Regions from separate parts of the Agrobacterium sp. 22-223-1 genome, predicted to be linked through region 3. Evidence: predicted binding sites of a transcription regulator. Region 3 holds the regulator's gene; each other region holds the start of a gene.
What was found. The regulator LexA, encoded in region 3, represses DNA repair genes until DNA is damaged. The targets are predictions, from matches to a motif close to TGTTCNNNNTGTGTTCNG.
Positions count from the first base shown of each region.

Region 1: the regulator LexA is predicted to act here: its motif matches at 3,959-3,976, upstream of uvrA (excinuclease ABC subunit UvrA).
Region 2: the regulator LexA is predicted to act here: its motif matches at 8,364-8,381, upstream of ACQZ60_RS10755 (putative DNA modification/repair radical SAM protein).

Region 1 is NZ_JBNWCN010000001.1:1,488,996-1,499,347, reverse strand. Features, by position in the region: gene dusA (tRNA dihydrouridine(20/20a) synthase DusA) at 1-41, shown strand, start outside; gene ACQZ60_RS07445 (DUF72 domain-containing protein) at 48-848, opposite strand; gene uvrA (excinuclease ABC subunit UvrA) at 905-3,826, opposite strand; gene ACQZ60_RS07435 (single-stranded DNA-binding protein) at 4,091-4,666, shown strand; gene ACQZ60_RS07430 (hypothetical protein) at 4,706-4,960, shown strand; gene ACQZ60_RS07425 (HPP family protein) at 5,017-6,165, opposite strand; gene ACQZ60_RS07420 (MarC family protein) at 6,298-6,927, opposite strand; gene gyrA (DNA gyrase subunit A) at 7,145-9,937, shown strand; gene ACQZ60_RS07410 (hypothetical protein) at 10,035-10,295, opposite strand.
Region 2 is NZ_JBNWCN010000001.1:2,170,934-2,181,285, reverse strand. Features, by position in the region: gene ACQZ60_RS10805 (LysR family transcriptional regulator) at 1-27, opposite strand, end outside; gene ACQZ60_RS10800 (NAD-dependent epimerase/dehydratase family protein) at 117-1,154, shown strand; gene ACQZ60_RS10795 (DUF6220 domain-containing protein) at 1,154-1,543, shown strand; gene ACQZ60_RS10790 (alkene reductase) at 1,597-2,709, opposite strand; gene ACQZ60_RS10785 (ArsR/SmtB family transcription factor) at 2,837-3,127, opposite strand; gene ACQZ60_RS10780 (LysR family transcriptional regulator VtlR) at 3,727-4,623, opposite strand; gene trxB (thioredoxin-disulfide reductase) at 4,648-5,622, opposite strand; gene ACQZ60_RS10770 (Lrp/AsnC family transcriptional regulator) at 5,889-6,356, shown strand; gene ACQZ60_RS10765 (glycosyltransferase family 4 protein) at 6,543-7,598, opposite strand; gene greA (transcription elongation factor GreA) at 7,689-8,165, opposite strand; gene ACQZ60_RS10755 (putative DNA modification/repair radical SAM protein) at 8,387-9,619, shown strand; gene ACQZ60_RS10750 (UdgX family uracil-DNA binding protein) at 9,619-10,352, shown strand, end outside.
Region 3 is NZ_JBNWCN010000001.1:1,377,121-1,387,472, reverse strand. Features, by position in the region: gene ACQZ60_RS06880 (SDR family NAD(P)-dependent oxidoreductase) at 1-395, shown strand, start outside; gene ACQZ60_RS06875 (transketolase) at 455-1,327, shown strand; gene ACQZ60_RS06870 (transketolase family protein) at 1,324-2,355, shown strand; gene ACQZ60_RS06865 (TRAP transporter substrate-binding protein) at 2,477-3,484, shown strand; gene ACQZ60_RS06860 (TRAP transporter small permease) at 3,605-4,138, shown strand; gene ACQZ60_RS06855 (TRAP transporter large permease subunit) at 4,135-5,394, shown strand; gene lexA (transcriptional repressor LexA) at 5,642-6,364, shown strand; gene ACQZ60_RS06845 (glutathione S-transferase family protein) at 6,638-7,315, shown strand; gene ACQZ60_RS06840 (ComEC/Rec2 family competence protein) at 7,336-9,765, opposite strand; gene gltA (citrate synthase) at 10,073-10,352, shown strand, end outside.

The sequences.
Region 1 (10,352 bases), 110 kb from region 3:
CGGCCATCGATTTCAGCCCGACGAAAGACATGGCGGGCTGAAAGAGTTCAGACCGCCTTTTGCAGTTCCTGCGCACCAACAGGCGCATTGACCTTGCCGCCGGTGATGAAGAAGGCGAAGACATCGCGCGGTGTCTTTTCGACCTTCCGATCCGGCGCTATCAGCGGCAGATCGTCCGGCACGCCGCCCTTTGCATAGGTCTTTACCCGCTCGGCCCAATGGTCGATGTCTTTTTTCGGATAACAGGTCTTGATATCGTCCTCGCCCTTCTGCAGGCGGCAATAGACGAAATCGGCCGTCACATCCGGCAGCATCGGATAGTCATGATGATCGGCGCAGACGACGGCGACCTTGTGTTTAGCGAGAAGATCGATGAATTCCGGAACCTGAAATGTCTCGTTGCGCACCTCGACGACATGGCGAAGACGGATGCCGTCCTGCTTCTCGGGTAACAGGGACAGAAATGCGCCAAAATCCTCCGCGTCGAATTTTTTCGTCGGGGCGAATTGCCAGAGGATCGGGCCGAGATGGGACCCGAGTTCCGTCAGCCCCTGCGTCAGAAACTTCGTCATCGATTCACCGGCCTCGGCCAGAACCCTGCGGTTGGTGACGAAACGGCTCGCCTTTAGCGAGAAGACGAAATCCTCGGGCACTTCGGAAGCCCATTTGGCAAAAGTTTCCGGCTTCTGGCTGCTATAATAGGTGCCGTTCACCTCGATGGCCGTGAGCTGCCGGCTGGCATGCTCCAGCTGGCGCTTCTTCGGCAGTTTTTCCGGATAAAATGTGCCTTCCCACGGCTCGAAGGTCCAGCCGCCGATACCGGTGCGGATCGTGCCTGATGTCGACATATGCTGTTCCTCCTCCGGCCTTCGGCCTATCGAACCCCTGCGACGAAAGCTGCGGATTACTCCGCAGCCTCCCGTTTTCCGGCCGGCCGGCGCTCCAGAAGCTCCTTCAGGAAGTGACCGGTATAGGAACGTTCGACCTTGACGATGTCTTCCGGTGTGCCGGTCGCCACCACCTCACCGCCGCCCGTGCCGCCTTCAGGCCCGATATCGATGATCCAGTCAGCGGTCTTGATGACTTCGAGATTATGCTCGATCACCACGACGGAATTGCCCTGTTCGACCAGCGCATGCAGCATTTCCAGGAGCTTGTTGACGTCGTGGAAATGCAGGCCGGTCGTCGGCTCGTCGAGAATATAGAGCGTGCGGCCCGTCGAGCGTTTCGACAGTTCCTTGGCGAGCTTGACGCGCTGCGCCTCGCCGCCGGAGAGCGTATTGGCCTGCTGGCCGACCTTGATATAACCGAGGCCGACATCGAAAAGCGATTGCAGCTTGTCGCGCACCGCCGGCACGGCGGCAAAGAACTCCACGCCTTCCTCCACCGTCATATCCAGCACATCGGCGATGGACTTGCCCTTGAAGGTGACATCGAGCGTCTCGCGATTGTAACGCTTGCCGTGGCAGACATCGCAGGTGACGTAGACGTCAGGCAGGAAGTGCATCTCGATCTTGATGACGCCATCGCCCTGGCAGGCCTCGCAGCGGCCGCCCTTGACGTTGAAGGAGAAACGGCCCGGCGCATAACCGCGCGCCTTGGCTTCCGGCAGACCGGCGAACCAGTCGCGGATCGGCGTGAACGCGCCGGTATAGGTGGCCGGGTTGGAACGCGGTGTGCGGCCAATCGGCGACTGGTCGATATCGATCACCTTGTCGATGAATTCGAAACCGTCGATGCGGTCGTGTTCGGCCGGGATTTCGCGCGCACCCATCACCCTTCGAGCCGCCGACTTGTAGAGCGTCTCGATCAGGAAGGTGGATTTGCCGCCGCCCGATACGCCGGTTACGGCCGTGAAAACACCGAGCGGCACGGCGGCCGTGACATTCCTCAGGTTATTGCCGCGCGCGCCAAAAACCTTGATCTCACGGCCCTTCTTGGGCTTGCGGCGCTCCGCCGGCACGGCGACGCCGAGTTCGCCGGAGAGGTATTTGCCGGTCAGCGATTTCGGATTGGCCATCACCTCCTGCGGTGAGCCTTCAGCGATCACCTGACCGCCATGAATGCCGGCGGCCGGGCCGATATCGACCACATAATCCGCCGTCAGAATGGCGTCCTCGTCATGTTCGACCACGATGACGGTATTGCCGATATCGCGCAGGTGTTTCAGCGTATCGAGCAGGCGGGCATTGTCGCGCTGGTGCAGGCCGATCGAGGGCTCGTCGAGAACATAGAGAACGCCGGTGAGGCCTGAGCCGATCTGCGAGGCCAGCCGGATGCGCTGGCTTTCACCGCCGGAAAGCGTGCCGGAATTGCGCGACAGGCTGAGATAATCCAGCCCGACATCGTTGAGGAAACGCAGGCGTTCGCGGATTTCCTTGAGGATGCGGACTGCGATCTCGTTCTGCTTGGCGTTGAGGCTTTCCGGAAGCACCTCGAACCAGTCGCGCGCGGTGCGGATCGACATTTCGGTGACTTCGCCGATATGCAGCCTGTTGATCTTGACGGCGAGCGCTTCCGGCTTCAGGCGATAACCGGCGCAGGCCGGGCAGGGGGCCGCCGACATGTAGCGTTCGATTTCCTCGCGCGCCCAGGCGCTGTCGGTCTCTTTCCAGCGACGCTCCAGATTGGGCACGATGCCTTCGAAATTCTTCACCGTCTTGTAGGAGCGGGCGCCGTCCTGATAGTTGAATTCGATCTTGTCATCGGTGCCCTGCAGGATGGCGTGCTGCGCCTCTTTCGAAAGATCCGACCACTTGCTCGACAGCTTGAAGCCGAAAGCCTTGCCGAGCGCTTCCAGCGTCTGATTGTAATAGGGCGAGGAGGATTTCGCCCAGGGAGCGATGGCGCCGTCGCGCAGGGTGCGGGCGGGCTCCGGCACGATCAGGTTTTCATCCACCTTCTGCTGCGAACCGAGGCCATCGCAGCTCGGGCAGGCGCCGAAGGGATTGTTGAAGGAGAACAGCCGCGGCTCGATTTCCGGAATGGTGAAGCCGGAAACGGGGCAGGCGAATTTTTCCGAAAACAGCACACGTTCATGGGTTTCGTTGAGCGACTTGTTGGCGGAGCCGCCGGCGGCGGTTTCTTCCGGCGGCAGGGGCTTGTCGGCGAATTCGGCGACCGCCAGGCCGTCGGCGAGCTTGAGGCAGGTCTCGAGACTGTCGGCAAGGCGCGCGGCCATATCCGGGCGCACCACCGCACGGTCAACCACCACGTCGATATCGTGCTTGTATTTCTTGTCGAGGGCAGGAACGTCGGCGATTTCGTAGAACTGGCCATCCACCTTGACGCGCTGGAAGCCCTTCTTCATCAGATCGGCGAGTTCCTTTTTATATTCGCCTTTGCGGCCGCGCACCATCGGCGCGAGAATATAAAGACGTGTGCCTTCCTCGAAAGCGAGGATGCGGTCGACCATCTGGCTGACCGTCTGGCTTTCGATCGGCAGGCCCGTGGCCGGCGAATAGGGGACGCCGACACGCGCGAACAGCAGGCGCATATAGTCGTAGATTTCGGTGACCGTGCCGACCGTGGAACGCGGATTGCGCGAGGTGGTCTTCTGCTCGATGGAGATCGCCGGCGACAGGCCGTCGATCTGGTCGACATCCGGCTTCTGCATCATTTCCAGGAACTGGCGCGCATAGGCCGAGAGGCTTTCGACATAACGGCGCTGGCCTTCGGCATAGATCGTATCGAAGGCAAGCGAGGACTTGCCCGAACCGGAAAGGCCGGTCATGACGATCAGCTTGTTGCGCGGCAGGTCCAGATCGATGCCCTTGAGGTTGTGCTCACGGGCGCCACGGATGGAAATCGTCTTCAGTTCACTCATGACAAGGCTCGGACAAAAATAACAGGCTTGATGGCAGCGCGTCCTTATGTAGTGACGCAGCCGGATGTGTCGAGGTCTATTCCCAATCGGTCGCAGCTTTTCGGAATGCTTGACTCGAAATCTGCGATTTAATAGAACAAAAAAGGAACGAATTGCAAGCGCGAATGTCTGCTCCTGCAGCTTAAGATTATTCTTTGTGGATAGTTCCATGCTTGCGGTGCCCTTTGCGGGCGGCGGCAGCTATTGTGTGGCGAATTTTTTGAAATGCAATTGCCGGTCATGATGGCCGGCGGACAGGATGACGAGATGGCTGGTAGCGTAAACAAGGTAATTCTGATCGGAAACGTGGGCGCCGATCCCGAAATCCGCCGGACGCAGGATGGCCGCCCCATCGCCAATCTGCGCATTGCCACCTCGGAGACCTGGCGGGACCGTAACAGCGGCGAGCGCCGTGAGAAGACCGAATGGCACACCGTCGTCGTCTTCAACGAAGGCCTGTGCAAGGTCGTCGAGCAATATGTCAAGAAGGGCGCCAAGCTCTATATTGAAGGCCAGCTGCAGACGCGCAAATGGCAGGACCAGACCGGCAATGACCGTTATTCCACTGAAATCGTTTTGCAGGGCTTCAACTCCACGCTGACGATGCTCGATGGTCGCGGTGAGGGCGGTGGCCGTAGCGGCGGCGATTTCGGTGGCGGCAACGATTATGGCAGCGGCGGCGGCTCCAGCTATGGCGGCGGTTACGACCAGCAGTCCTCTCCGCGCGGCGGCTCTTCCCGTGGCGGCGGCCAGCCTTCCGGCGGCTTCTCCAACGATATGGATGACGATATTCCGTTCTGAGCGGATGGCGAATTCGGGAAAGCGTAACGGGAGACAGGCATGAGTGATGCGCCCGCACCGAAACAGCCGGCGACCTGGCGCATCGTTCTTGCCTTCTTCCTCGATTTCTGGACGGCGTTTTTCGCCGCCGGATTTCTCGTGGCGGCGGTTGCAGGCGGGCGCACGCCACAGGGTTTTGCCTTGAACGGTGTGCCTGCCTTTATCGCGTTTGCGCTTATCATCGCATATTTTGTCGTGCTCGGCCGGTTCTTTGGCGGCACGCTATGGCAGCGTCTTCTGAAGACGAGGCGCTAGCATCCGGCTTTGCCGGCTTTCCGATCGGGGAGAAGGTATTTCGGCGTCGCGGCAGATTATGCCGCGACCTTGTCCGCCAGCATCGCGACCATGACATCGGATTGCGACACGATGCCCACCATCTTGCCTCTGGCGTCGATCACCGGCAGGTAGTGCAGTCCTTCTTCGGCAAAGCGGATGATGGCCTCCTCGATTGCCGTTTCCGGCCGTACGGTTCTGACCGGCGATGTCATGATGTCCTTGACGGTATCGTTGGGGGCGCTTGCGCCGGAGAGGATGAGGCGCAGCCGCTGCAGGAAACCGATGGAGGGACGGCCGTTTCTCCAGCTCGCCTTTTCCAGAAAATCCGTCTGGGTGACGATGCCGACGATCTCCGCCTTATCGTTGGTGACCGGCAATGCCTTGAAATGGTGGCTGTGCATCAGCGCATGGGCATGGCGCAGACTGTCATCAGGCGCAACACCGACGACATCGCGCGACATGACGCTGGCGCAATCGAGATGCAGCGCACGGCGACGCCAGGAGCGCAGTTCGGTCTTGCGTAAAATGGTTTCGAGTTCATCACGGTCGATATCGAGGACCTGGTCATATTCCTTCAGCACCTCGTCGAGGTCGTTGGAGGAAAAGCCGATTTTCTGGATGGGTGTCGGATCCGTGGTGCCATGGGCGGCCTTTCCAAGCTTCAGACCGTGTGGGTAGGCGCGGCCGGTGGCATTGTTATAGGCGAGGGTCAGGGCAAGAAGGATCAGCGAATTTCCAGCGACCGGCCACAGCAGAAAGCCATAACCGAGGCTGTGCACGGCAGGGCCGCCGAGAACGGCGGTCAGCGCCACAGCACCGCTTGGCGGGTGCAGGCACCGCAAGGCCATCATCGCGGCTATGGCGAGGCTGATGGCGAGCGCGCTGGCAAGGAATAGATCCGGAACCAACAGCGCGACTGTCACGCCCACGAAGGCCGAAACGAGGTTGCCGCAGAGGATCGACCAGGGCTGCGCCAGCGGGCTGGAGGGCACGGCGAACAGAAGCACGGCCGAAGCGCCCATCGGGGCGATCATGGCGGGCAGGGTGGGATCGAAACTGAGAGCGAGACTTCCCAGAAGGCCGGTCAGCAGAATGCCGACAAAGGCGCCGATTGCGGAGCGCAGCCTTTCCCTGTTGCTGACGGGTGCGGCATCCGGGATGAGGCGACGCAGCGTGGAACGCATGAAGATAACTTTCAAATCCGAAAAAACATGCGTCTTTTAGCCGAAGCGGCGGTCGGATTTAAAGGGAGGATTTTCCGGCGTTTTAGCGGTTGGCGGGAATTTATTGCGCAGGCACCACCAAGGGTCGGCTTTTCAAAAAGCGAAGGCTGATTTTATGCCGTCGACCACGAACTGCACGGAAAGGGCGGCAAGCAGCACGCCGAGCAGACGGGTGAGGATCGCGCGGCCGGTATTGCCGAGAAAACGGTCCATCCGCTCCGAGACGATCAGCGCGGCATAAACGAGGGCCATGGCGAAAGCGAGGATCAGGATGAGCACCAGCATCTCGACGGTGGTTTTCATCGAGCCAGCGAGAAGCACGGTTGCGGAAATGGCGCCCGGCCCGGCGATCAGGGGCAGCGCCAGCGGAAAGACCGCCAGATTGTGAAGGTGGTCCTTGGTGATGGCGATCTCGGAGGTCTTTTCCTTGCGCTCCTGGCGTTTTTCGAAAATCATCTCGAAGGAAATCCAGAACAGCAACAGGCCGCCGGCGATGCGGAAAGCGCCGAGCGAAATGCCGAGAAGATTGAGGATGGCAAGGCCGAAGAGTGCGAAGACGGCGAGAATGCCGAAGGCGATGATGGAGCCGCGCAGCGCGACCTGGCTGCGCTGGTCGCGCGTCATGCCGGCGGTCAGCGCCAGAAAGACGGGGGCGAGGCCCGGCGGATCGAGCGTGACCAGAAGTGTGGTAAGCGCGTTGATGAGCGTTTCGCTGCTGGCCATTCTTTCCCCGTCTCATCTGTTTTTAGGGCGGAGCCTACGCAAGTCGCCGGCACTTTGAAAGGGAGCGGCGGCGCTTTTGCCGGGCTAAATCGTGAAATGCGGCGTTCGTCTTGCAAATGACGCAAAAGCCTGTTCAAAACTCGCCGGGAAATTGGCTTAACGTGGCTGTTTCCGCTATAAAAATCCATCCGATTCTTAACAGAGAATGTGATCCGTTTTGACTGACCAGAGCCCCCCCGGCGGCGGAAAACTTCCGCCAGGCATTGAACCGATTTCCATCATGGAGGAAATGCAGCGGTCGTATCTCGATTACGCCATGAGCGTCATCGTGTCCCGCGCGCTTCCCGATGTGCGAGACGGCCTGAAGCCGGTTCATCGCCGTATTCTTTACGGCATGTCCGAACTCGGCATCGACTGGAACAAGAAATACGTCAAATGCGCCCGTGTTACCGGGGACGTGATGGGTAAATTCCATCCGCACGGCAATGCGGCGATCTATGACGCTTTGGCGCGTATGGCGCAGGACTGGTCGCTCCGCCTGCCGCTGATCGACGGGCAGGGCAATTTCGGCTCCATCGACGGCGATCCGCCGGCGGCAGAACGTTATACCGAATGCCGTCTGGAAAAGGCCGCCCATTCTTTGCTCGACGATCTCGACAAGGAAACGGTCGATTTCCGCGACAACTATGACGGCACCTTGCAGGAGCCGGTCGTCATTCCGGCGAAGTTCCCGAACCTTCTGGTCAACGGGGCAGGCGGCATCGCGGTCGGCATGGCCACCAATATTCCGCCGCACAATCTCTCGGAAGTCATCGACGGCTGTATCGCGATGATCGACAATCCGGCGATTGAGCTGCCGGAGCTGATGCAGATCATTCCCGGCCCGGATTTCCCGACCGGCGCGCTGATCATGGGCCGTTCCGGCATCCGTTCGGCCTATGAGACCGGCCGCGGCTCGGTCATCATGCGCGGCCGCGCCACCATCGAACCGATGCGCGGCGACCGCGAGCAGATCATCATCACCGAAGTTCCCTATCAGGTGAACAAGGCGAACATGATCGAAAAGATGGCCGAACTGGTCAAGGAAAAGCGCATCGAGGGCATTTCCGACCTGCGCGACGAATCCGACCGCCAGGGCTATCGCGTCGTCATCGAATTGAAGCGCGACGCCAATGCCGAAGTCATCCTGAACCAGCTTTACCGCTACACGCCGCTGCAGACCTCCTTCGGCTGTAACATGGTGGCGCTGAACGGCGGCAAGCCGGAGCAGATGACGCTTATCGACATGCTGCGCGCCTTCGTGGCCTTCCGCGAGGATGTCGTCAGCCGCCGTACGAAATATCTGCTGCGCAAGGCGCGCGAGCGCGCGCATGTGTTGGTTGGTCTGGCGATTGCGGTTGCCAATATCGACGAGGTCATCCGGGTTATCCGTCATGCGCCCGATCCCGCCTCGGCCCGCGAAGAGCTGATGACGCGGCGCTGGCCGGCGCAGGATGTGGAAAGCCTGATCCGTCTTATCGACGATCCGCGCCACCGCATCAACGAAGACGGCACCTATAATCTCTCGGAAGAGCAGGCGCGCGCCATTCTCGAACTGCGCCTTGCCCGCCTCACCGCGCTTGGCCGTGATGAAATCGGCGACGAGCTGAACAAGATCGGTGCTGAAATTTCCGAGTACCTCGAAATCCTGTCGTCGCGCCTGCGCATCCAGCAAATCGTCAAGGACGAGCTTGTCGCCATCCGCGACGAGTTCGGCACGCCGCGCCGTTCAGAGATCGTCGAGGGCGGTCCCGATATGGACGATGAAGACCTCATCGCCCGCGAGGACATGGTCGTCACCGTTTCGCATCTCGGCTATATCAAGCGCGTGCCGCTGACCACGTACCGGGCGCAGCGCCGCGGCGGCAAGGGCCGTTCCGGCATGGCGACGCGCGACGAGGATTTCGTCAACCGTCTCTTCGTTGCCAATACCCACACGCCGGTGCTGTTCTTCTCCTCGCGTGGCATCGTCTACAAGGAAAAGGTCTGGCGCCTGCCGATCGGCACGCCGCAGTCCAAGGGCAAGGCCCTCATCAACATGCTGCCGCTGGAGCCCGGCGAGCGCATCACCACCATCATGCCGTTGCCCGAGGACGAAACCACCTGGGAAACGCTGGACGTGATGTTCTCGACGACGCGCGGCACGGTTCGCCGCAACAAGCTCGGCGATTTCGTGCAGGTCAACCGCAATGGCAAGATCGCCATGAAGCTGGACGAGGAGGGCGATGAAATCCTCTCCGTCGAAACCTGTACGGACCGCGACGACGTGCTGCTGACGACCGCGCTCGGCCAGTGCATCCGCTTCCCCGTGGACGATGTGCGCGTCTTTGCCGGCCGCAACTCCGTCGGTGTGCGCGGCATCAACATGGCCGAGGGCGACCGCATCATCTCCATGACCATTGTGGGCCATGTGGAAGCTGAACCGTGGGAGCGTGCGGCCTATCTGAAGCGCTCGGCTACCGAGCGGCGTGCCGCAGGCGTCGATGAGGACGATATCGCGCTCGTCGGCGAGGAAGTGACGGAAGAGGGCGAGCTCAGTGAAGAGCGCTATCAGGAACTGAAGGCACGCGAAGAATTCGTGCTGACGGTTTCCGTGAAGGGCTTCGGCAAGCGTTCCTCTTCTTACGACTTCCGCACCTCGGGTCGCGGCGGCAAGGGCATCCGCGCCACCGATACCTCGAAGACCAACGAAATTGGCGAACTCGTCGCAGCCTTCCCCGTGGAAGAAGGCGACCAGATCATGCTGGTTTCCGATGGCGGTCAGCTCATCCGCGTGCCGGTCAATGGCATCCGCATCGCCAGCCGCGCCACCAAGGGTGTGACGATCTTCTCGACCGCCAAGGATGAGAAGGTGGTTTCCGTGGAGCGTATCAACGAGCCGGAAGGCGACGACGAAGCAGAGAACGGCAATGGCGAAGATGCCACCGACGATCTGCCGGATACGCCGGAGGCACCGGAAAACGAGGCGTAAGCCGCCTCGTTATCTTCGGTTACCAATCAAGAAAAACCCCGCGGCGCTCAGGCTCCGCGGGGTTTTTGTTTGTGTCGTATCGACTGTTGTTTGATTTTCAGCGAATGCGAATATGGACCGGAGCGCGACCCGAGCGGCTCGCGACATGAAGGTGGATGTTCGCTTCCGGCTGATTGGAGCGCCAGGCGCGAGCGCCATGCGACAGAAGCAGCGCCACGAGATCGCGTGTCTTCGCCTTGGAACGATTAAGACCGAGATCGGCGATACGCATCGCCGCTTCGTGAATGGGATGCAGAACCGACAGGCTGCCATGCCCGTTGCCAGACGCAATGTCCGAATAATTCTCGTTGACTGCCATCTTGGAAAGCCTCGCTACACATTACAAACTTCGAGGAGACAGGCGATGTTTCGACCA
Region 2 (10,352 bases), 790 kb from region 3:
CCAGCTGATGTCACGGTTTCTGGTCATAAGATTTTGTATAGCTGATCCACTCATTTCGATAATTTCGTATATCGCGGAACGGGACGATACTCCAGCCCACAACAAGGAGTACGGCGATGATATATGAAAACAACGCAAATACAGCGCGGAATGAACGGCCTCTGGCCCTGATTTTGGGGGTGAATGGCGGTGTCGGCAGTCAGGTCTCCAGAATGCTGCAGCAACGGGGATGGCGGGTAAGGGCGATGACGCGCCAGCGGATGTCAACGGGCGCTACGGATGGCGTCGAACGTGTGACCGGGGACGCCATGAACCGGCAGGATGTGATGGATGCGGCAAAAGGCGCAAGCCTCATCGTCCATGCGGTCAATCCTCCCGGATATCGCAACTGGGAAAGCCAGGTGCTGCCAATGCTCGACAATAGCATTGCCGCCGCCGAGGCCTGCGGGGCGAGGATCGTCTTTCCGGGCAGCGTCTATAATTTCGGCCCGGACGCCTTTCCGCTTCTGACGGAAGACAGCCCGCAAAAGCCTTTTACCCGCAAGGGCGCTTTGCGTGTGGAGATGGAGCGGCGGCTGAAAATGGCGTCGATGCGCGGCGTGCCGGTGCTGATCGTCCGCGCCGGGGATTTCTTTGGGCCGGACGCGAGAAACAACTGGTTTTCGCAGATGCTGGTGAAGCCCGGAAAGCCGGTCCGGAGTGTCCAGAATCCCGCCGCGCCCCATGCCGGGCATCAATGGGCCTATCTGCCGGATGTCGCCGAGACCATTGGCCGGCTGCTGGACCGCGCAGGCGAGCTTCCGGCTTTCGCCGTCTATCACATGGAAGGTTTCTGGGATTTCGACGGGCTGCAACTTGTTGAAGCCATCGAGAGGGTTGTCGGTTATCCGGTCAAGAGGCGGCAGCTATCCTGGTCGGGCATCAAATTGGCCGCTCCCTTCGTTCCCCTGTTCCGCGAAGTGCTGGAAATGCAATATCTCTGGCAGATGCCGATCCGGATGAGCAATCGCAGGCTGACGGATTTTCTCGGAACGGAACCCAGAACACCGCTCGACATCGCGGTAGCGACGACGCTGGCGAGCCTCGGCTGCCTTGAACAGAGGCCGCAGCCGTCGAGCCTTCCGCATCCGGCCGATGCCGGGGGCAGGGTGTGATGGCCACGGTTGCGAATGGGATGTCGGCCCGGCGTCGCGTGTTTGCCGTGATTTCGGCAAGCGTGCCGGTGCTGATCTTCGCGCAGGTGCTGCTGGCCGGGCTGTCGATCTATTACGATGGATCACTACTTTCGCTGCACAAGGGGCTCGGCTTTTTGATCGCCGTTCCGATCCTGTCGCTGGCGGTTCTCGCTTCTCTATATGACGATCTGCGGCCGAACCTTGCCCGCGCGTTGGTCCTGCTTGGTCTTTACTGTCTTCAGGTGGCCCTGATGAGCATCGGCCGGGAAACGGGCAATGGCTTCCTGCAGGCGCTGCATGTGCCCAACGCCTTCGTCATGGGTGCGTTTTCCGATTTTGCCGCGCGGCAGGCGCGAAGCCTGCGCTGAAAGAAAACGCCGCACTGCTTTCGGGCAGTGCGGCGTCTTTGCTTTATCCTTTATCAGGCAAGCGCCGGATAGTCGGTGTAACCTTCGGCTCCGCCGCCATAGAAGGTCGGCTGGTTCGGCTCGTTGAGCGGCGCGTCGTTTTTCAGGCGGCGGACCAGATCCGGATTGGCGATGAAGGCCTTGCCGAAAGCCACTGCGTCGACTTTACCGCTTTCAACCGCCTCGATGGCGCTCTCACGGTCGTAGCCATTATTGGCGATCCAAAGGCCCTTGCCGCCGGCATTGCGATAAGCGGCCTTGAAGGCTGCATAATCGAAAGGCTTGTCGCCCTGCTTGAAATCGCGCGGGCCGCCGGTTGCGCCTTCGACGACATGGATGAAGGCGAGATTACGCTTGCCCAGCTGTTCCGCCACGTAATTATAAAGCGGCTGCGGATCGGCTTCGAAAATGTCGTTGGCGGGGGTTACGGGCGAGAGGCGAATGCCGGTGCGGCCTGCGCCGATCTCTTCCGCCACCGCATCGACAACTTCGAGCAGGAAGCGGGCGCGGTTTTCGATAGAGCCGCCATAATCATCCGTGCGCTGGTTGGTGCTGGATTTCAGGAACTGCTCGATCAGGTAGCCATTGGCGGCATGGATTTCGACGCCGTCGAAACCGGCCTCCAGTGCTGCGCGGGCGCCGCTGCGGTAATCCTCGAGGATGAGGCCGATATCGTCGATGGTGAGCGCGCGGGGCTCGGAGGTTTCGGCAAAGGCGCCGGTGCCGTCATCATTGATGATATAGGTCTTCGATTTGGCCGGAATGGCGGAAGGCGCGACCGGCTGGCCGCCATGCGGCTGCAGCGAGGTGTGGGAAATGCGGCCCACATGCCAGATCTGTGCAACGATTTTGCCGCCGGCCGAATGCACGCCATCGGTAACCTGTTTCCAGCCCGCGATTGCTTCCCGCTTGTAGAGGCCGGGAACGTCAGCGTAGCCCTGACCCTGCTGGGAAATCGGCGTGCCTTCGGTGACGATCAGCCCGGCCGTGGCGCGCTGCTCGTAATAGGTGGCGTTGAGATTGTTGGGAATGGCGCCCGGCGAACGGTTGCGGGTGAGGGGGGCCATGACGATACGGTTGGCGAGTGCGATATCGCCGGCCTGTGCCGGTTCGAAAAGACTGGTCATGCGACTTCACTTTCTGGTCGGTTGGCGAAATTGCGCGGGGGACGCGCTGTCTTTCTGTCTGGGTGCCGGAATGAAAACCGCCTTGCGGTTTCCGGTCCGACACCCCGAGGCTCAAAGCTTGGGAGGCTCAGAGATTGGCTTGCAGATAATTGCGGAAGGCGTCGATGGTTTCCTCGTTGCGTTCGAAAAACACCCATTGCCCGACCTTTTTCGACCTTATCAGCCCGGCTGCCTGCAACACCGCCAGATGCGACGAGACGGTGGATTGCGACAGGCCGCTGATCTGAAACTGGTTGGCGCATACACCCATGCTGAGGGGATGCTCCTGGCAGAAGTGACTTTCCGGAGACTTCAGCCATTCCAGGAATTTCAGCCTTGCGGGGTGCGAAAGGGCTTTGAGGATTTCCTCCGGGTTCATCGGTGTTTCTTCAATATCTGGCATGTCCGATATTTATATCGGTCATCATCGATATACAAGTCACGTCTCTGTGAGGATCGAGGGGGCGTGCAGGCATTTCCAAAAAAGAAGGCCGCTGGATATCTCCGCGGCCTGATAAGTTTGAAGGTCAAAACCTCCAGAGGGGAACAGCTGTCGCGTGCCTTGGGCGAGCGTGACAGCTGACTAAAATATGGGTGTGGGAATAATGCAAAACAAGGTTGCATCATGCGATATTTCGCCAATTCGGAGAAAATTCTTGCGGGTAAAAAAAGAGGGCCGCCGGATGGATCCAGGGCCCTTTAAGTGTGAAGGTCAAAAACCTCCAGAGGGGAACAGCTGATGCGGTGGAACTGGGAGGAAAAGCCACCGTGTGCATCAGCTGAGAGCGATATGGTGCTTTTTTGTGCACGAAACAACTCTTTTTTGTGCAGGTCAGGCATGCGCACCACGCAGCCCTCGATATTTCCGGTATATTTTATGTGCAATGCTCCCGGGCGGCGCAGGCGCGCCGCTCGTGTATCTTGTCAGATAAGTTATTGAAATTTAAACGCTTTAACCGAACGCCGATTATTTTAACGTCAGAAGTTCCAGTTCCGCGCCTTTGCGACGATGAAGTCGCGGAAGGCTTTCAACTTTGCAGCGTTTTTCATCTCATCGGGATAGCAGAAATAGGTATCGAAGGACGGAATATCTGCGGCGAGCGATAGCTGGATAAGGCCGGGATCGCGGCCGACGATATAATCCGGCAAGCAGGCAATACCGATTCCCAGCAGGCAGGCGCGCTTGATCGAGGTCTGGCTGTTGATCTGCAGATGCGGCGTGCGCGTATTGTCGGAAGAGCGTCCCGCATTCTCCAGCCAGTTGACGTCCAGCAGATAGTTGGGCGCCGGTTCGCCGAAGGAGATGATGCGGTGATTGTCGAGATCCTCGATCGACTGCGGCTCACCATGGCGGTTGATGTAGGACGGCGCGGCATAGACGTGCATGTGCACCGTGAACAGCTTGCGCTGAATGAGGTCCGACTGCTGCGGCTGGCGCAGGCGGATGGCGCAATCGGCATGACGCATGTTCACGTCCAGCTCCTCATTGTCGAGGATGAGCTGGATCGACATTTCCGGATAGAGCTGCAGGAATTCCTGCACCTTGTCCGTCAGCCAGCCCTGGCCGAGACCAACCGTCGTCGTCACGCGCAGCTTGCCGCTTGGCTTCTCCGTCGTTTCGGTGAGCTGCATCTTGACGGTTTCGAGCTTCAGCAGCACGTCATGGGCGGTGCGGTACAGCAACTCGCCCTGTTCGGTGAGGATGAGGCCGCGAGCGTGGCGATGGAACAGCTTGACGCCGACATCCTGCTCGAGCGCGCTGACCTGACGGCTGATGGCCGACTGGGACAAATGCAGCTTGTCGGCAGCGTGGGTGAAAGACCCCGCTTCGGCAGCCGCATGAAAAATGCGCAGTTTATCCCAGTCCAATGGCATTGCCATGCCTACCCTGCCTTTCGGTTATTCCGCTGCGACAGCAAGCGGTTGATGCGCGGTGAGATAACGTTCCGCTTCCAGCGCGGCCATGCAGCCCATGCCGGCGGCGGTGATCGCCTGACGGTAGATGTCGTCGGTGACGTCGCCGGCAGCGAAAATGCCTTCCACGTCGGTCGCCGTGGAATCGGGGGCGGTCCACATGTAGCCGTTGTCTTTCAGCTTCACCTTGCCCTTGAACAGCTCGACCGCCGGCGCATGGCCGATGGCGACGAAGACGCCGTCGATGGGGAATTCGCTGATCGCACCGGTCTTGGTATCACGCAGCTTTACGCCGGAAACGGAAGGCGGCATTGGCGGCTTTGCGGGCGCGCCGGTAATTTCAGCGATTTCGGTGTTCCAGAGAATCTTGACGTTTTCCTTGGCGAACAGCCGCTCCTGCAGGATTTTTTCCGAGCGGAAGCTATCACGGCGGTGAACGACGGTGACCGACTTGGCGATATGGGCGAGGTACAGCGCTTCTTCCACGGCGGAGTTGCCGCCGCCGACCACGATCACGTCCTTGTTGCGATAGAAGAAACCGTCGCAGGTGGCGCAGGCGGAAACGCCGAAGCCCTGGAAATGCTGCTCGCTCTCAATGCCGAGCCACTTGGCTTTGGCGCCGGTGGCGATGATCAGCGTGTCGGCGGTCCAGACCTGACCGGAATCGGTCTTGACCACGAAAGGCCGTACATTGGTTTCAACTTCGGTGACGAGGTCGCTGACGATTTCCGCGCCCACATGCGTTGCCTGCTTCAGCATCTGGTCCATCAGCCACGGACCCTGGATCGGATCGGCAAAGCCCGGATAGTTCTCGACATCGGTGGTGATCATCAGCTGGCCGCCCTGTTCCATGCCGGCGATCAGCACGGGTTTGAGCATTGCGCGGGCCGCGTAGATCGCTGCGGTATAACCGGCGGGACCGGAGCCGATGATCAATACCTTCGTGTGGCGGGCAGACATGGAAGCGTTCCTTTCAATAGCGGGGCCTTTCCCTGGCAGCGCCTTTCGGCACCGGGCCCTGGAGCCGCACGACGGCGGACAGGCCACAACCCCTTCGTTGCCCGGTATTTAAGGTTGTCTAGTGTCTTTATTCAAGGGCAGCCTTGCGTTACCAACAAGGCAGTTGTGGATGCGCGCGCAATTTTGTGACCGGGCGGTGGCATAATGTTGCGAATCCCGCGCCGAATAGTACAAGGAAGTTCCACAGCTTAACGAGGTACTCCTCCGTGACCAGCGTCGAACTCGATGCCATCGATCTGAAAATCCTGCGCGAATTGCAGCGCGACGGGCGTATGACCAATGTGGAACTGGCCGAAAGGGTCGGTATTTCCGCGCCGCCCTGCCTCCGGCGCGTCCGCAAGCTGGAAGAGGCGGGCGTGATCGAGGGTTATCACGCCATGTTGAACGCGCCGAAGCTCGGTTTCGATCTCGTCGCCTTCTGCATGGTTGGTCTCAAGCGCCAGTCGGACAGCAATTTGAAGGCTTTTGCCGCGGCAACCGCCGGCTGGTCGCTGGTGCGTCAGGCCTGGATGGTGTCGGGCGAAAGCGATTTCCTGCTGCACTGCGTGGCGAAGAACCTGACCGAGTTCCAGGATTTCGTCATCGAGGTTCTGACGGCGGACGAAAATGTCGATACGGTGCGCACCATGCTCACCATCCGGCAGGTCAAGCGCGTCGGTCTCGTGGAAATCTGACCCTTCCGTCATTCCGGCCTTGAGCCGGAATCCAGCCAGCCCAAGTCCTTGGGCTGAAAATACTCTCTCCGCCGCGCAGACGCGCGTCGGCTGGATTCCGGCTCAAGGCCGGATGACGGAAGGAGGGGGATGCCTGCATATGGAATTTTGTTGTGTATCGTGGCGCTCAAAAGCGCGCGCGGCGTTTTATCTGCGCCGCAAAGCCTCATAGACTTCGCCGAGACTCGTGGCCTCTTTCTCAAGCGGAAATGTGCTGCGTACATGCGAAAGCCCGGCCTTCGCATGGCTCTCGGCCAGAGCCGGATCGGCAAGATAGGTCCTTATCGCATCCCTGAGCGATGTATAGTCACCCGCCTCGACGACAGCGCCGGTCTCGCCCCTGACGATCATTTCCTCATAGGCGCCGGCAGTGCTGCTGACGACGGCCGTTTCCGATGCCATGGCCTCGAGCGGCGTCAAGCCGAAACCTTCGTTGCGCGATGGGGCGACATAGAGCGTCAGCCGCCGGTACCAGGGCTTGATGTCGTCCACCTCACCCTGAAACACGATGCGGTCCGAAAGGCCGGCGGCCTTGACATCGGCCTCGAGTGCCTCGGCAAAAGCCTTGTGTTCCGCCGTTACCCGGCCGGAAACAATGGCTGTCCATTGCGGATGGGCGGGCAAAAGCTCGATCATGGCGCGCACGAAGAGATCGGTGCCCTTCTGGTGGCGCACCCGTCCAAAGCAGCCGATGAGATATTGTCCCGGCAGGCCGGTTGCCGCGATTGTGTCTTCCGGGCCGGTTGCCGGATGGAACAGGTCGATATCGACGCCATGCATGACGACGCGATGGGGTACTTCCAGAAATGAGCCGGAGCGGGTGCTGGTCGCGACCACGGCATCCATCTTCGAAATCAGAAAGCGTGTATAGGCGGAATGCCGCCTCTGTGCGGCCGAGGTGAACAGCAGCTTTACCTTCATGCGGAGCACGTCACGCATGAAAAGACCCGGCAACATTTCAAGATTGCGGCGGGCATGCCAGATGCGCGGGCCGCCCTGCGGGCCGTTTTGCCAGAGCCGCCACAGATCGCGGAAGCGCACATGCGGCAGATGCGGCGGCAGACCCGGTCCAATGACGGCCACCTTCTGTCCCAGCCGGTTCTGCACCGGAATGAGCTGAACGATGGTGGAGGTGACGCCGGAGAGCCTGCGTTTGAAATTCGGCGCAAGCACCTGCACATCTTTCAGACTGACGTGGGACAAGATGGGCTTCCGTCTTTGCGGCTAATTCGGGGGATTGAAGACGTCAAGAAAAGCAATGCGCCCGCATGGGGCGCATTGCATGTGAGGGCATCAGCCCCACTGAACCGCGAGAATCTCGTAGCCCTTGGCGCCGCCAGGCGCGTTGACTTCGATGCTGTCGCCGACTTCCTTGCCGATGAGGGCGCGGGCGATGGGCGAGGAGATGGAGATGCGGCCGGCCTTCACATCGGCTTCCTGGTCGCCAACGATCTGATAGGTCTTTTCCTCGTCGCTATCCTCGTCCACCAGCTTCACGGTGGCACCGAACTTGATCTTCGAGCCCGACATCTTGGAGAGATCGATGACTTCTGCGCGTGCGGTCAGGTCTTCGAGTTCGGTGATGCGGCCTTCATTGTGGCTCTGTGCTTCCTTGGCAGCATGGTACTCGGCGTTTTCCGAAAGGTCGCCATGGGCGCGCGCTTCCGCAATCGCCTCGATGATACGGGGGCGTTCCTCCTGCTGGCGCCAGCGCAGCTCCTCCTGCAGCTTGACGAATCCACCCTGAGTCATCGGTACTTTTTCTACCATTTTTTTATCCTTCGCATTCCGGTCGCTTTACTTGCAGACACAAAAAGAAACAGGTTCCGGAGGGGAACTCCGGAACCATGCCAAAATCATAACTGAGCCGACTATATCAGAAGACGACAGCGAAATGCCAGCAAATTTGAGGCGCGCATATTTCCTCACGTAATCAATGTCTTACCCTATGTCATTGACATTCGCCTATGGAACATATAGTGAACATACCTATGAAGAAGTCGATCAGGCAACGGCTGGCCATTCTCTCCGACGCGGCGAAATACGATGCCTCCTGCGCATCGAGCGGCACGACAAAACGCAACTCCGCAGCATCGGGCGGTCTGGGCTCCACGGAAGGGTCGGGCATCTGCCATGCCTATGCGCCGGACGGGCGCTGTATTTCGCTTTTGAAAATCCTGCTCACCAACTTCTGCATCTATGATTGCGCCTATTGCATCAACCGCTCCTCCAGCAATGTCGAGCGGGCGCGGTTCACGCCGGAAGAGGTGGTTTGGCTGACGCTGGAGTTTTACCGGCGCAACTATATCGAGGGGCTGTTCCTGTCCTCCGGCATCATCCGTTCCTCCGATCATACGATGGAGGAGATGGTGCGCGTGGCGCGGGAGTTGCGGGTTACCCATGGTTTTCGCGGGTATATCCACCTGAAATCCATTCCCGAAGCATCGCCCAGGCTCATCGAGGAGGCAGGGCTTTATGCGGATCGTCTCTCGATCAATATCGAATTGCCGACCGATAGCGGCATTGGCCGCTTTGCGCCGGAAAAGCAGCCCGTCAATATTCGCCGCTCCATGGCCGATATCCGCCTGAAGATCGAGGAGGCCGGGGAGCCGACCGTCTGGACACGCAAGACCAGGCGCTTTGCGCCGGCCGGGCAGAGCACGCAGATGATCGTGGGGGCGGATGGCGCTGACGATAGCACCATTCTCTCCACCAGCGCCCGGCTTTATGGCAGTTACGGTTTGCGGCGCGTCTATTATTCGGCCTTCAGCCCCATTCCCGATTCGTCGAAAAACCTACCGCTCATCAAGCCGCCGCTGATGCGGGAACACCGGCTTTATCAGGCCGACTGGCTGTATCGCTTTTATGGCTTCGATATCAGCGAGATAACGGCGATCGGGGGTGACGGCATGCTCGATCTCGATATCGACCCGAAACTCGCCTGGGCGCTGAAACATCGCGACCGTTTCCCGGTAGACGTCAATGCGGCGGATCGGGAAATGCTGCTGCGTGTGCCCGGTTTCGGCACCAAGACGGTGGCCTCCGTTCTATCGTCGCGGCGGTTCCGGCGGCTGCGGCTGGAGGACATCGCCCGTTTCGGTGTTTCCCTGAAAAAGGTGAAGGCTTTCATCGTCGCTGAGGGCTGGACGCCGGGCAAGCTGACCGAGCGGCCGGATTTGCGGGCGATGTTTGCACCGCAGCCCGAACAATTATCGCTGTTGTGATGTACGGTCCGGTTCTGGAAGGGCGGGGCGATTTCGGCGAGTGGCGCGATGCCGCGCGTGCGGCCCTTGCCGCCGATATTCGGCCGGAGACGATTGACTGGCGGTTGCGGGATGACGGGGCAGGGCTGCTGGATTTCGCCGGCGAGCCATTGCCGACGGTCGATGCCGGCAATGGGCAGGTTTCCGTTCCTGCCTCGTTCGTGGCGCTGGCGCAGGCCGTCATCTGCCATGGCGATCCCGGCCGGTTCGCGTTGCTTTACCGGTTATTGTGGCGGCTGAAGCGGGATCGCGCCCTGTTGCAGTTCAAGTCCGATCCGGATGTTGCAGAGGCCCGCTTGCTCGAGAAATCGGTGCGCCGGGATTGTCACAAGATGACGGCCTTCGTCCGTTTCAAGGAGTTGCCCTTGCCGCAGGGGCAGGGCGGGCGACGGCGGTTCGTGGCCTGGTTCGAGCCGGATCATTTCATCATCGAACGAACGGCAGCGTTTTTCCAGCGACGGTTTACCGATATGGACTGGCTGATCGCCACGCCGAAAGGGTCCGCCCGATGGGATGGAAGCGAGCTGCAAACCTCACGGGAGGCGGCGGCGAAGCCTGATCTGACGGACGAGACGGATGAACTCTGGCGGACCTATTATGCCAATATATTCAATCCGGCGCGCCTCAAGATCAAAGCCATGACGGCGGAGATGCCGAAGAAATACTGGAAGAACCTGCCGGAAGCCGATCTCAT
Region 3 (10,352 bases):
TCAGCCAGGCCTTCATTCCCAACATGCGCGACAATGGCGGCGGCTCGATCGCCTGCATGTCGTCGGTCTCCGCACAGCGTGGCGGCGGCATTTTCGGCGGGCCGCATTATTCGGCGGCCAAGGCGGGCGTTCTCGGTCTCGCAAAGGCCATGGCGCGCGAATTCGGCCCCGACGGCATTCGCGTCAACTCCGTCACTCCCGGCCTGATCCAGACCGACATTACCGGCGGTAAGCTGACCGACGACATGCGCCGCGACATTCTCAAGGGCATTCCGCTCAACCGTCTCGGCGATGCCATCGATGTCGCCAATATCTATCTTTTCCTCGCCTCAGACCTCTCCTCCTACGTCACCGGTGCGGTTGTCGACGTGAATGGCGGAATGCTCATTCACTGAAAACCACCTGTCGAAGCCGATAAACCGGCTTCGATTTTTCTGACCGGGAGGAGGAAACCATGGCTCAGGGATATCGGCACGCAGATGCAACCGGGGAAGCGGCGCTGGCGAATGTATCGCTGGCGGAACGCGCCTGGCGCATCCGGCGCAACGCCCTTTTGATGGGTGAGGTGCAGGGACAGGGTTATGTCGGCCAGGCGCTCGGCATTGCCGATGTTCTGGCGGTGGCCTGGTTTCACACCATGCGTTACCGGGCGGACGATCCGCATTGGGAAGGCCGCGACCGGTTTCTGCTCTCTATCGGCCATTATGCGATTGCACTTTACGCAGCGCTCATCGAGGCGGGCGTCATTCCGGAAGACGAGCTGGAGACCTATGGCTGCGACGGCTCGCGCCTGCCCATGTCCGGCATGGCCTCCTATACGCCGGGCATGGAAATCACCGGCGGATCGCTCGGCCATGGGCTTGGCATTGCGGTGGGCATGGCTCTTGGTCTCAAGCGCAAGAATTCAGACCGGTTCATCATCAACATGATGTCGGATGGCGAGTTGGGCGAAGGTTCGACCTGGGAGGCCGCCATGGGCGCATCCCATCACAGGCTCGGTAATCTCATCAATCTCGTGGACTTCAACAATCAGCAGGCGGACGGCCCTTCCCGCGAGATGCTGTCCTCCGAACCTGTGGACGCCAAATTCGCGGCCTTCGGCTGGCACGTACAGCGCGTGGACGGCAACGATATCGACAAGGTTCGCGAGGCCTTCGATATCGCCATGTCACTTACCGATGACAGGCCGCGCGCCATCATTTTCGATACCCGGATGGGCCGCGGCGTGCCCTTTCTCGAAAACCGCGAAATCACCCATTTCATTCGCGTGGAAGCGCATGAATGGAAGCTGGCGCTCGACGCGCTTGAAGAAGGACGGCCGCAATGAGTGCAGCAGCCCCGCAGAAGCGCCTCACCACATCGGCGATGATCGCCTCCATCGCCGCCGAAGGCCAGCCGACACGGCCTGCTCCCTTCGGTCACGCCCTTGTTCAGCTGGCGAAGGAACGCGAGGATATTGTCGGCCTCACTGCCGATCTCGGCAAATATACCGACCTGCATATTTTCGCCAAAGCCTTTCCCGAGCGCTTTTATCAGATGGGTATGGCCGAGCAGCTTTTGATGAGCACTGCCGCCGGTCTGGCGCGCGAAGGCTGCGTGCCCTTCGCGACCACCTATGCGGTCTTTGCCGCCCGCCGCGCCTATGATTTCATCGCGATGGCGATTGCCGAGGAAAACCTGCCGGTGAAGATCGTCTGCGCCCTGCCCGGCCTGACGACGGGTTACGGCCCCAGCCATCAGGCAACCGACGATCTGGCGATCTTTCGCGCGCTGCCGAACATGACCATCGTAGATCCCTGCGATGCGACCGACATAGAAGGCGCGGTGCCGGCCATTACGGATTATAACGGCCCCGTTTATATGCGCCTGCTGCGCGGCCAGGTGCCGGTGGTGCTCGAAGAATATGGCTATCGGTTCGAACTCGGCAAGGCGAAGCTTATCCGCGATGGTGCACAGGTCCTTTTCATATCGTCCGGCATATTGACGATGCGGGTTCTCGAAGCGGCTGCCCTGCTTGAGAAGGAGGGCGTCGGCTGCGCCGTGTTGCATTCCCCCACCATCAAGCCGCTCGATACCGCCTCGATCTTCGCGGAAGTGGACCGGGCTGATCGTCTGGTCATCGTGGCGGAAAACCACAGCGAAATCGGCGGGCTTGGAGAGGCCGTGGCAATGGCGCTGGTGAAAAGCGGCCGTGCCCCGCGCCTGCAACACATCGCCCTGCCCGACGCCTTTCTGGATGCGGGTGCTTTGCCCACCCTGCATGACCGCTACGGCATCTCGACGGCGATGATCGTGGCGCGCGCAAGGGCGTGGCTGGAGAATGAAAGTTTTGAAGTACCGCGCGGTTCGGTCTAAAGGCTGAAGCTGAAACATGGTGCGGAATCAGCCGGAGGGAGCCGGCGGTTTCAAGGGAGTGGAGCGCGTTATCCGCGTGTTCGGACAACGCCGAGGGTATTTAAATCCAGGGAGGAGAAAAATGAGTATTTCCATCAACAGGCGTATGTTCCTGACCGGTACCGGACTGGCACTGGCGGCGCCGGCCATTCTGACGACAGCCCGCAACGCCCGGGCCGCCACGACGCTGACGCTCGGCCATGGGGCTGCGCCGGGCAATCCGCGCACGCTCGCGGCCGCGAAATTCGCGGAACTCGTTGCCCAGAAAACCGAAGGCCGCGTGGCGATCAACGTCGCCGGTTCGGAAACGCTTGGCAGCGACGCCGCCATGCTGACCAGCCTGCGCACCGGAGCGCTGGATTTCACCGCCAACAGCCAGGGTCCGGTTTCGAGCGTTGTTCCTGAACTTGCGGCACTCGGCCTACCCTTTCTGTTCAGCAACGCCGATCAGGCGATCAAGGTGCTCGAGGGCGATGTCGGCGCATCGCTCGATGCGCGCTTCCAGAAGGTCGGCATCGTGCCGCTCGACTGGTGGGACAACGGCATCCGCCATGTCTCCAATTCCAAACACGCCATCACCAAGCCGCAGGACGTCGCGGGCCTGAAAATCCGTACCCCCGCCGACCCGATGACCATGGATATTTTCAAGGCGCTGGATGCGGCGACGGTTCAGATCGCGTTTGGCGAACTCTACATCGCGCTTCAGCAGGGCGTGGTGGACGGGCAGGAAAATCCGCTGGTGAATATCGAAAGCTCCAAGCTTTACGAGGTCAACAAACATATCAGCCTCACCGCCCATAAATGGGAATCCACCCCGTTCCTGATGTCCAAATTCGCCGAAGGGCGGTTGGGCAAGGATTTCGAGGCGGTAAAGGCGGCTGCGAAGGAGGCAGGCGCGCTTCAGCGCAAACTCTCAGCGGAAAAGGCAAGCGCGTCTCTGGCCGCCTTCAAGGCCAATGCCGCCATCGAGGTGGTGGAAGACATCGACCACGCCGCTTTCGCGAAAGCGACCGCGCAGGTGCTGGAGACATGGAAGCAGAAGCCCTTCGGCGATTTCGTCGCCGAGCTGGAAAAGGCTGCCAAGGGCTGACGATCAGGATGCCGGGCCGGTTCATGCCGCCCGGCCTCGCCTTCATGTCCACTGACAGGATCGGCGGGAGCCTCGCTCACGCCGACATTCATACGGTTTCAGTTTTCAGGAGATGCGCCAATGCTCGAAGGAGCCTTGTCCGCCGCCAATCGCGTTGACAGTTTCATCGCCATCCTCTGCCGCATCATCATCGTGGCAACCGGCATTCTGCTCACGGTCATTATGACCGCAAACGTCATCGTCCGCTATCTATCGACATCCGGCGGGCTGGATTTTGCGGAAGAACTGCCGACCATGCTGTTTCCATGGTTCATCGTCGCCGGCATTACCCTTGCCGCGCAGAGCGGCGCGCATATGGCGGTGGAATGGATTTATGACAAGTTCGACGAACGCGGCAAGGTGGCGGTTCTGCTGTTCGCCAATCTCGTGACGGTCGCAAGTTTCGTCATTCTCGCGCAGCAGGCGCTTGTCGTCGCCGAGATCGCCGGCGCGGAAATCAGCCCTGTGCTGCAGCTGCCCAACAGCATCGGATATTATTCCATCGCCTTCGGCGCGGCATTGGTCTCGGTCACGACCGCAACCGCGAGCCTGCGCATTCTCTCCGGCGGCTGGCATGCCCGCCCGCACGGTGCAACCGAGGAGATGCCGCTATGACCATCGTGATGATCATTGCATTTTGTATCCTCATGATGATTGCGGTTCCGGTCGGCTATGCGCTGATCATCTCTGCCGGCGTCGCCGTGCTGTGGAACGGTTATGTGCCGCTTTCGATCGTGGCGCAGCAGGTTTACGACCAGACGCAATCTTTCCCGATGCTGGCGCTGCCGTTCTTCATGCTCGCGGGAACGCTAATGCTCGGCGGCAAACTCGGAACCCAGCTTCTCGAACTCGCCTCCAAGGCCATGCAGCGCTGGCGCGGCGGCCCGCTTTCCACCACCGTCATTTCGTCGGTCGTGTTCGGCGGCGTTTCCGGCTCGGCGGTCGCCAATGCGAGCGCACTCGGCTCGGTGCTCATTCCATGGCAAAAGCGCCAGGGCTACCCCGCTCCCCTTTGTGCGGCCAACAATGCCACCTCGGCTGTCATCGACGTGCTCATTCCGCCGTCGATCCCGATGATCCTCTATTCGCTGGTCAGCGGCGTCAGCATCGCCAATCTGTTCATCGCCGGCATTCTGCCGGGCCTGCTCATGGCCGTCGGTTTCATCTTCGTCTGCTGGGCCATTGCCGTGCGGCGGGGCTATGCGGTGCGTGACGAACGCATCCGCAAGCGCGATCTGGCACTACTTGCATTCCGCAGCCTGCCGGCGATCCTTCTGCCGATCCTGATCATCCTCGGCCTGCGCTTCGGCTTTGCAACGCCGACCGAAGTGGCCGTTCTTTCCGTCGTTTATTCGCTCGTGCTCAGCATCTTCTTCTATCGCGATCTGACATGGAAGCGTTTCTGCGACAATTTCGTCGAGGCCGGCTCCGCAACCGGCGTCGTCATGCTCGTCATCATGGGCAGCGCGGCGGTGGGCTGGGTGCTTACCTTCGATCAGGCGCCCCAGCATTTCGCCACCTGGGTCGCGGAGAATATCTCCAACCCGATCCTGATTATTCTCATGATGAATATCCTGATGCTGATCATCGGCATGCCGCTCGATCTGCCGCCGTCGATCCTGCTGCTCGGACCGATCTTCGTGCCGCTTGCGGATATGATCGGGCTCGACCGGGTGCAGCTCGGCATGATGATGGTGATCAATCTCGGTATCGGGCTCTATACGCCACCGATCGGCACCACGCTCTTCATCTCGTCCTCCATAGCCAGAGCGCCGCTCGGCGCAACGACGAGGGAATTGTGGCCGTTCTTCACCATGGCGATGCTGCTCCTTATCGCGGTCAGCTTCATTCCTGCGCTCACGATCTACTGACGTTCGGCGCGTAGCAAATCGGCAGCCAGAAACCACCGGCCGGGTCTCCCCGGTCGGTGGTTTCTGGTATTCAAGATGCGGCATACATCGTTAAATCTGCTTTGTTCATGGTTTCGACGATCAAATCACGATCTGCGATGCACCCTTCACGAAATTTTAGGGGATTGCGGAACACATATGGAACATATAGTGTTCGTTCTGTATTTGTTTCGCGACTTCAACGACGATTCTCAAGGGTGTTTTCCTCATGCTCACGCGCAAACAGCAGGAATTGCTTCTCTTCATTCATGAAAGAATGAAAGAGTCCGGCGTGCCGCCCTCCTTCGATGAAATGAAGGACGCACTCGATCTTGCCTCCAAATCCGGCATCCACAGGCTGATCACCGCACTCGAAGAGCGCGGCTTCATTCGCCGGCTACCTAACAGGGCGCGGGCGCTGGAAGTGATCAAATTGCCTGAGGCCTATGCTCCGGGTGCAAGGCCGCAGCGCGGTTTCTCGCCGAGCGTCATCGAAGGCAGCCTCGGCAAGCCGAAGACGCCGGAACCGGCCCCTGCCCCCAAGGCGCCGGCCAATGATCTCGGTGGCGCGGTCACCGTGCCGGTCATGGGCCGCATCGCCGCCGGTGTGCCGATTTCCGCCATCCAGAACAACACCCATGATGTGGCCGTGCCGGTCGACATGCTCGGTTCGGGCGAACATTACGCTCTTGAGGTCAAGGGCGACTCGATGATCGAGGCCGGCATTTTTGATGGCGATACCGTCATCATTCGCAACGGCAATACGGCCAATCCGGGCGATATCGTCGTAGCACTGGTGGATGATGAAGAAGCGACCCTGAAGCGTTTCCGCCGCAAGGGAGCCTCCATCGCTCTGGAAGCGGCCAATCCCGCCTATGAGACCCGCATTTTCGGACCGGACCGGGTGAAAATCCAGGGCAAGCTGGTTGGACTGATCCGCCGTTACCATTAATTGGCAACCCGCCTTTTTTCGCTAGGGGCGTCATCGAGAAGATGGCGCTCACTTTGAGGCATCTTGGCTTGTTCCCTGGAACAATGCGGCCCTGCGGAAGTAAAGAGAGGGGGTGTTTCGCCTCATCTCCGGGCGGTGACTTGGATATGCCTCCTTCTCCCTGCCCTCACCTTCCCATTCATCAACGCGGCTTATGGGAGCCATGGATTATTTGCAATATTCCAAGGCCCCTCCGCCGGTATAGAAATGCGCGTCATATCGGGGAAACACGTCATGTACGATCTTTATATCGCCAACAAGAACTATTCCTCATGGTCGCTGCGGCCCTGGGTATTGATGCGCACGCTCGGCATCGCCTTCGATGAAAAACTCGTTCCCTTCGGCGAAGGCGTTTCCTTCTCCACCTTCTCGCCGACCGGCAAGGTGCCCTGCCTTGTCGATGAGGGCGTGACGGTTTGGGAATCGCTGTCGATCGCCGAATATCTGGCGGAAAGACATCAGGGCGTCTGGGCGAGCGACAAGCAGGCAAGGGCCTGGTCACGGTCGGCGGCGAGCGAAATGCATGCGGGCTTTTCCTCGCTGCGCAATCTCTACCCCATGTCGGTCGGCATTCGCGTAAGACCGAAGGGTGGCGATGCCGGGCTTGCGGCCGATATAAAGCGCATCGATACGCTGTGGAGCGAAGGCCTCGCGAAATTCGGCGGGCCTTTTCTTGCCGGCCAGAAATTTACGGCGGTCGATGCCTTCTTCTGCCCGGTGGCATTTCGTTTCCAGACTTATGGCGCGGAACTTTCGCCCGCGGCGAAAGCCTATTGCGACCGGCTGCTCACCCTTCCCGCCATGCGCGAATGGTACGAGGCCGGGCTTAAGGAAGTCTGGCGCGACGCGGCGCATGAAGAGGAAATTAGCGGGATCGGCGAATTGACCGCGGATCTGCGCATCAAGGCCTGACGGTCCATGCTGGCGGCGCTCTATTGCGATGCCGCCAGCAACCGCATGACGGCATCGGGCACGTCGCGATCGAAACGGCCGCTTTTCCAGTCGTAATAGCGATGTTCGCTCCAAGGCCTGTCCATTCCGGCGATTGCGGCGCGCAGCCTGCCGACCACCCCTGTCTGCTCGCTGCGGGCGAAGTCCATTTCCAGCGAACCGATCCGCCGCAGGATATCGCGGTTCAGCAGAAGTGCGCCCGAACGGCATTGGGAAAAGGACGTTCTGCGGGAGACGATAACGATATCGGCAATATCGCAAGCCTTTCCAGCAAAGCGGCCATCTTCCAGAACGATGATCCATTCGCCGCTTCCCGCGCGCGCAACGCACCATATGCCTTTGCTGCAGGTGAAAACACCGGGCTCGGCGTCTCTCAGGGCCGCTGTCATCTGCCGTGCAACTGCACTCATCTCTTGCGGATCAAGCTTCGCCTTCGAGGTCAAAGCCACGGTTTTTGCCGTGGCCTCGGTCTTTAGAAAGACCGGCGGCACAGGCTGTTCCGGCAAAAGCAGCGCCCTTTGCCACTGACCATAAACGAAACCCTGCGGCTGAGCCTTCGTTGTGTAGGCTTTGCCGTCCTCCAGTAATGCCACCAGCTCGCCATCCTCGTGAACAAGCAAATCGGGCGGATCGCGATAGGCCGTGGCGGACGACAGGCCGAAGGCGAGGAACAGAATCGGCATCCCCAGAAGCGCAAGCCGGCTGCGCAGCAATGTCAGCAGCAGAAAACCAGCCGAGGCGAGCCCCAGAAACCACCCGTGAGGCCGACCCGTCGCAGCGCTTCCGCCCCAGGACGCCACTTCCTGCGCAACCTCGATGACGAGGGCCATGCCGTATCCCATGACTTTCAGAAATGGCGCATCCAGCCCGAAAGGCATCAGCAGCATGGCGACGAGGCCGAAAGGCATGACAATCAGCGACATCAGCGGCATGGCGGCCAGATTGGCGAAAAGTCCATAGGTGGTGACACGCTGAAAATGCTCGACCGAATAGATCGCCGTCGAAAGACCGCCGATCAGCGACGTCGTGATGACACCGCCGATAATGGCGCCCGCCGTTTGCGCCACCGTCATCCATGCCGGTTTGCGCCCGATAAACAGACGCTCGCGATCGATACGCCAGCGGCTCCAGGCGGCGTAGGAGGCGACGAGCGCGATGGTCGCGGCAAAAGACATCTGAAAGCTCGGGCCCATGATTTCCGAGGGCGAAAAAGCGAGAATGACCAAAGCGGAAAGCGCGACATTCCTGAGGCTGAGCGAGGGTTGATCGAACAACACCGCGATCAGCATCACCGACATCATCAGCCAGGCGCGTTCGGCGGAAACGGCGAAACCTGAAATCAGATAATAGGCGAGTGTCATCAAGAGTGCGGCGAAAGCCGAAATCTTCTTCACGGGCCAGCGCTGCGCAAATGCCGGAAAAAGACTGAAGGCAAGCCTCAGCCCCACAAAGAATATGCCCGACGCCAGCGCCATGTTGAGCCCGGATATGGCGACGATATGGGCAAGGCCGGAAAGCCGTAACGCTTCCATAGTTTCGGCGGATATGGCCTGTCTCTCATCGGTGACGATGGAGGCGGCAAAGGCGCCGGCATCGCCGCCGATGGTGTTGCGGATGCGTTCGGCAATGGCGGTGCGAAGGCCGTAGAGCCGCATGTCGGCCCATTCCAGCCAGTTCGTCTTCGCGTCGATGCCGGGTGGAGTGAGCGTCTGTGGCGGCTTATAGAAGAATCCGGTCGCGCCTATGCCCCTGAAATAGGAGGCGAAGGCGAAATCGTTGAGCCCCGGCAAGGCCGGGCCGGATGGCGGCGAAAGTCGCGCCTTGCCACGAACGGTCGCGCCGAGTGCCGCGGGCTCGCCTCCCCCGCGTGACAGGAGCGAGACCTTCTCCGGCGGGCGTGACAATGCAGGCGCTTCCGTTGCGGTGAGTTGCACCACATATCGCCAGTCCCCGCGCGCATCCACCTCCCGGCGGGTCACTGTGCCGGTGATGGTGGTGGTGACGGGCGTATCCAGCACGACCGTTCCCGCACGCCATGTTTTGATCCCGGCGAAAAGCATGCCCAGCAAAAGCAGCGCGAAAAGGCCGCAGGCCGTCGCTGCGAAGCCCGAGCGATATTTCGCGAAGAACGCCAGACCGGCGGCGATGAGACATGTGATCGCCAGAACCGAGAATGAAGGCGAGGTGTTGAGGGAAAACCAGAGGACCGCACCGCAGCCGATGAAAACCGGCACGAAAAGAAAATCGTGGCCGAATGCGCGCTCCTCGGCAAAGCATACGGCGATTTTTTGAGAGGCGACAGCTCGCAGGTTCGGCTTGCTGACAAGGGCGGGCGTATCGTATGTTGCGACATCGCCGGTTCTGCGAAGCGGATAAAGGATTTCCGCCGTGCCGGGCAAATCGCCCTGCATCGTTTCGGCATGTCTGAAATGCTGTTTTTCCCCTTGACCGAGCAATCTGCGCCGCGCCCCTGCCGCACCGGGAACAGGTTTGCAGGCGGATGCGAGGGATTGCAATCCTTTCCTTTAACCCAGCGTTGACTGAGATTGAATTGCCATCGCCGGGAAAGACGAAAGCAAGGCAATTGCGTTTGCCGCAATGCACAATTTGACCTTTGGATAGCTTGGCATCTGCGCAAGGATCATATAGCTAATCGGTAGACGCTTAACCGCGGGGCGTATCTCAACGCCCCCACCCGCATGTTTTCGGAGGATCAGTATGACGGAAAAAAGCGCTACAGTGACACTTGGCGAAAAGCAGGTCGAACTCCCGGTCAGGGAAGGCACGATCGGACCAAGCGTCGTCGATATCGCCACGCTGTACAAGCACACGGGCTCTTTCACTTACGACCCGGGTTTCACGTCGACGGCCTCCTGCGAATCCAAGATCACCTATATCGACGGTGACGAAGGCGTTCTCCTGCATCGTGGTTTCCCCATCGAGCAGCTCGCCGAACAGGGCGACTTCCTGGAAACCTGCTATCTGCTGCTTTACGGCG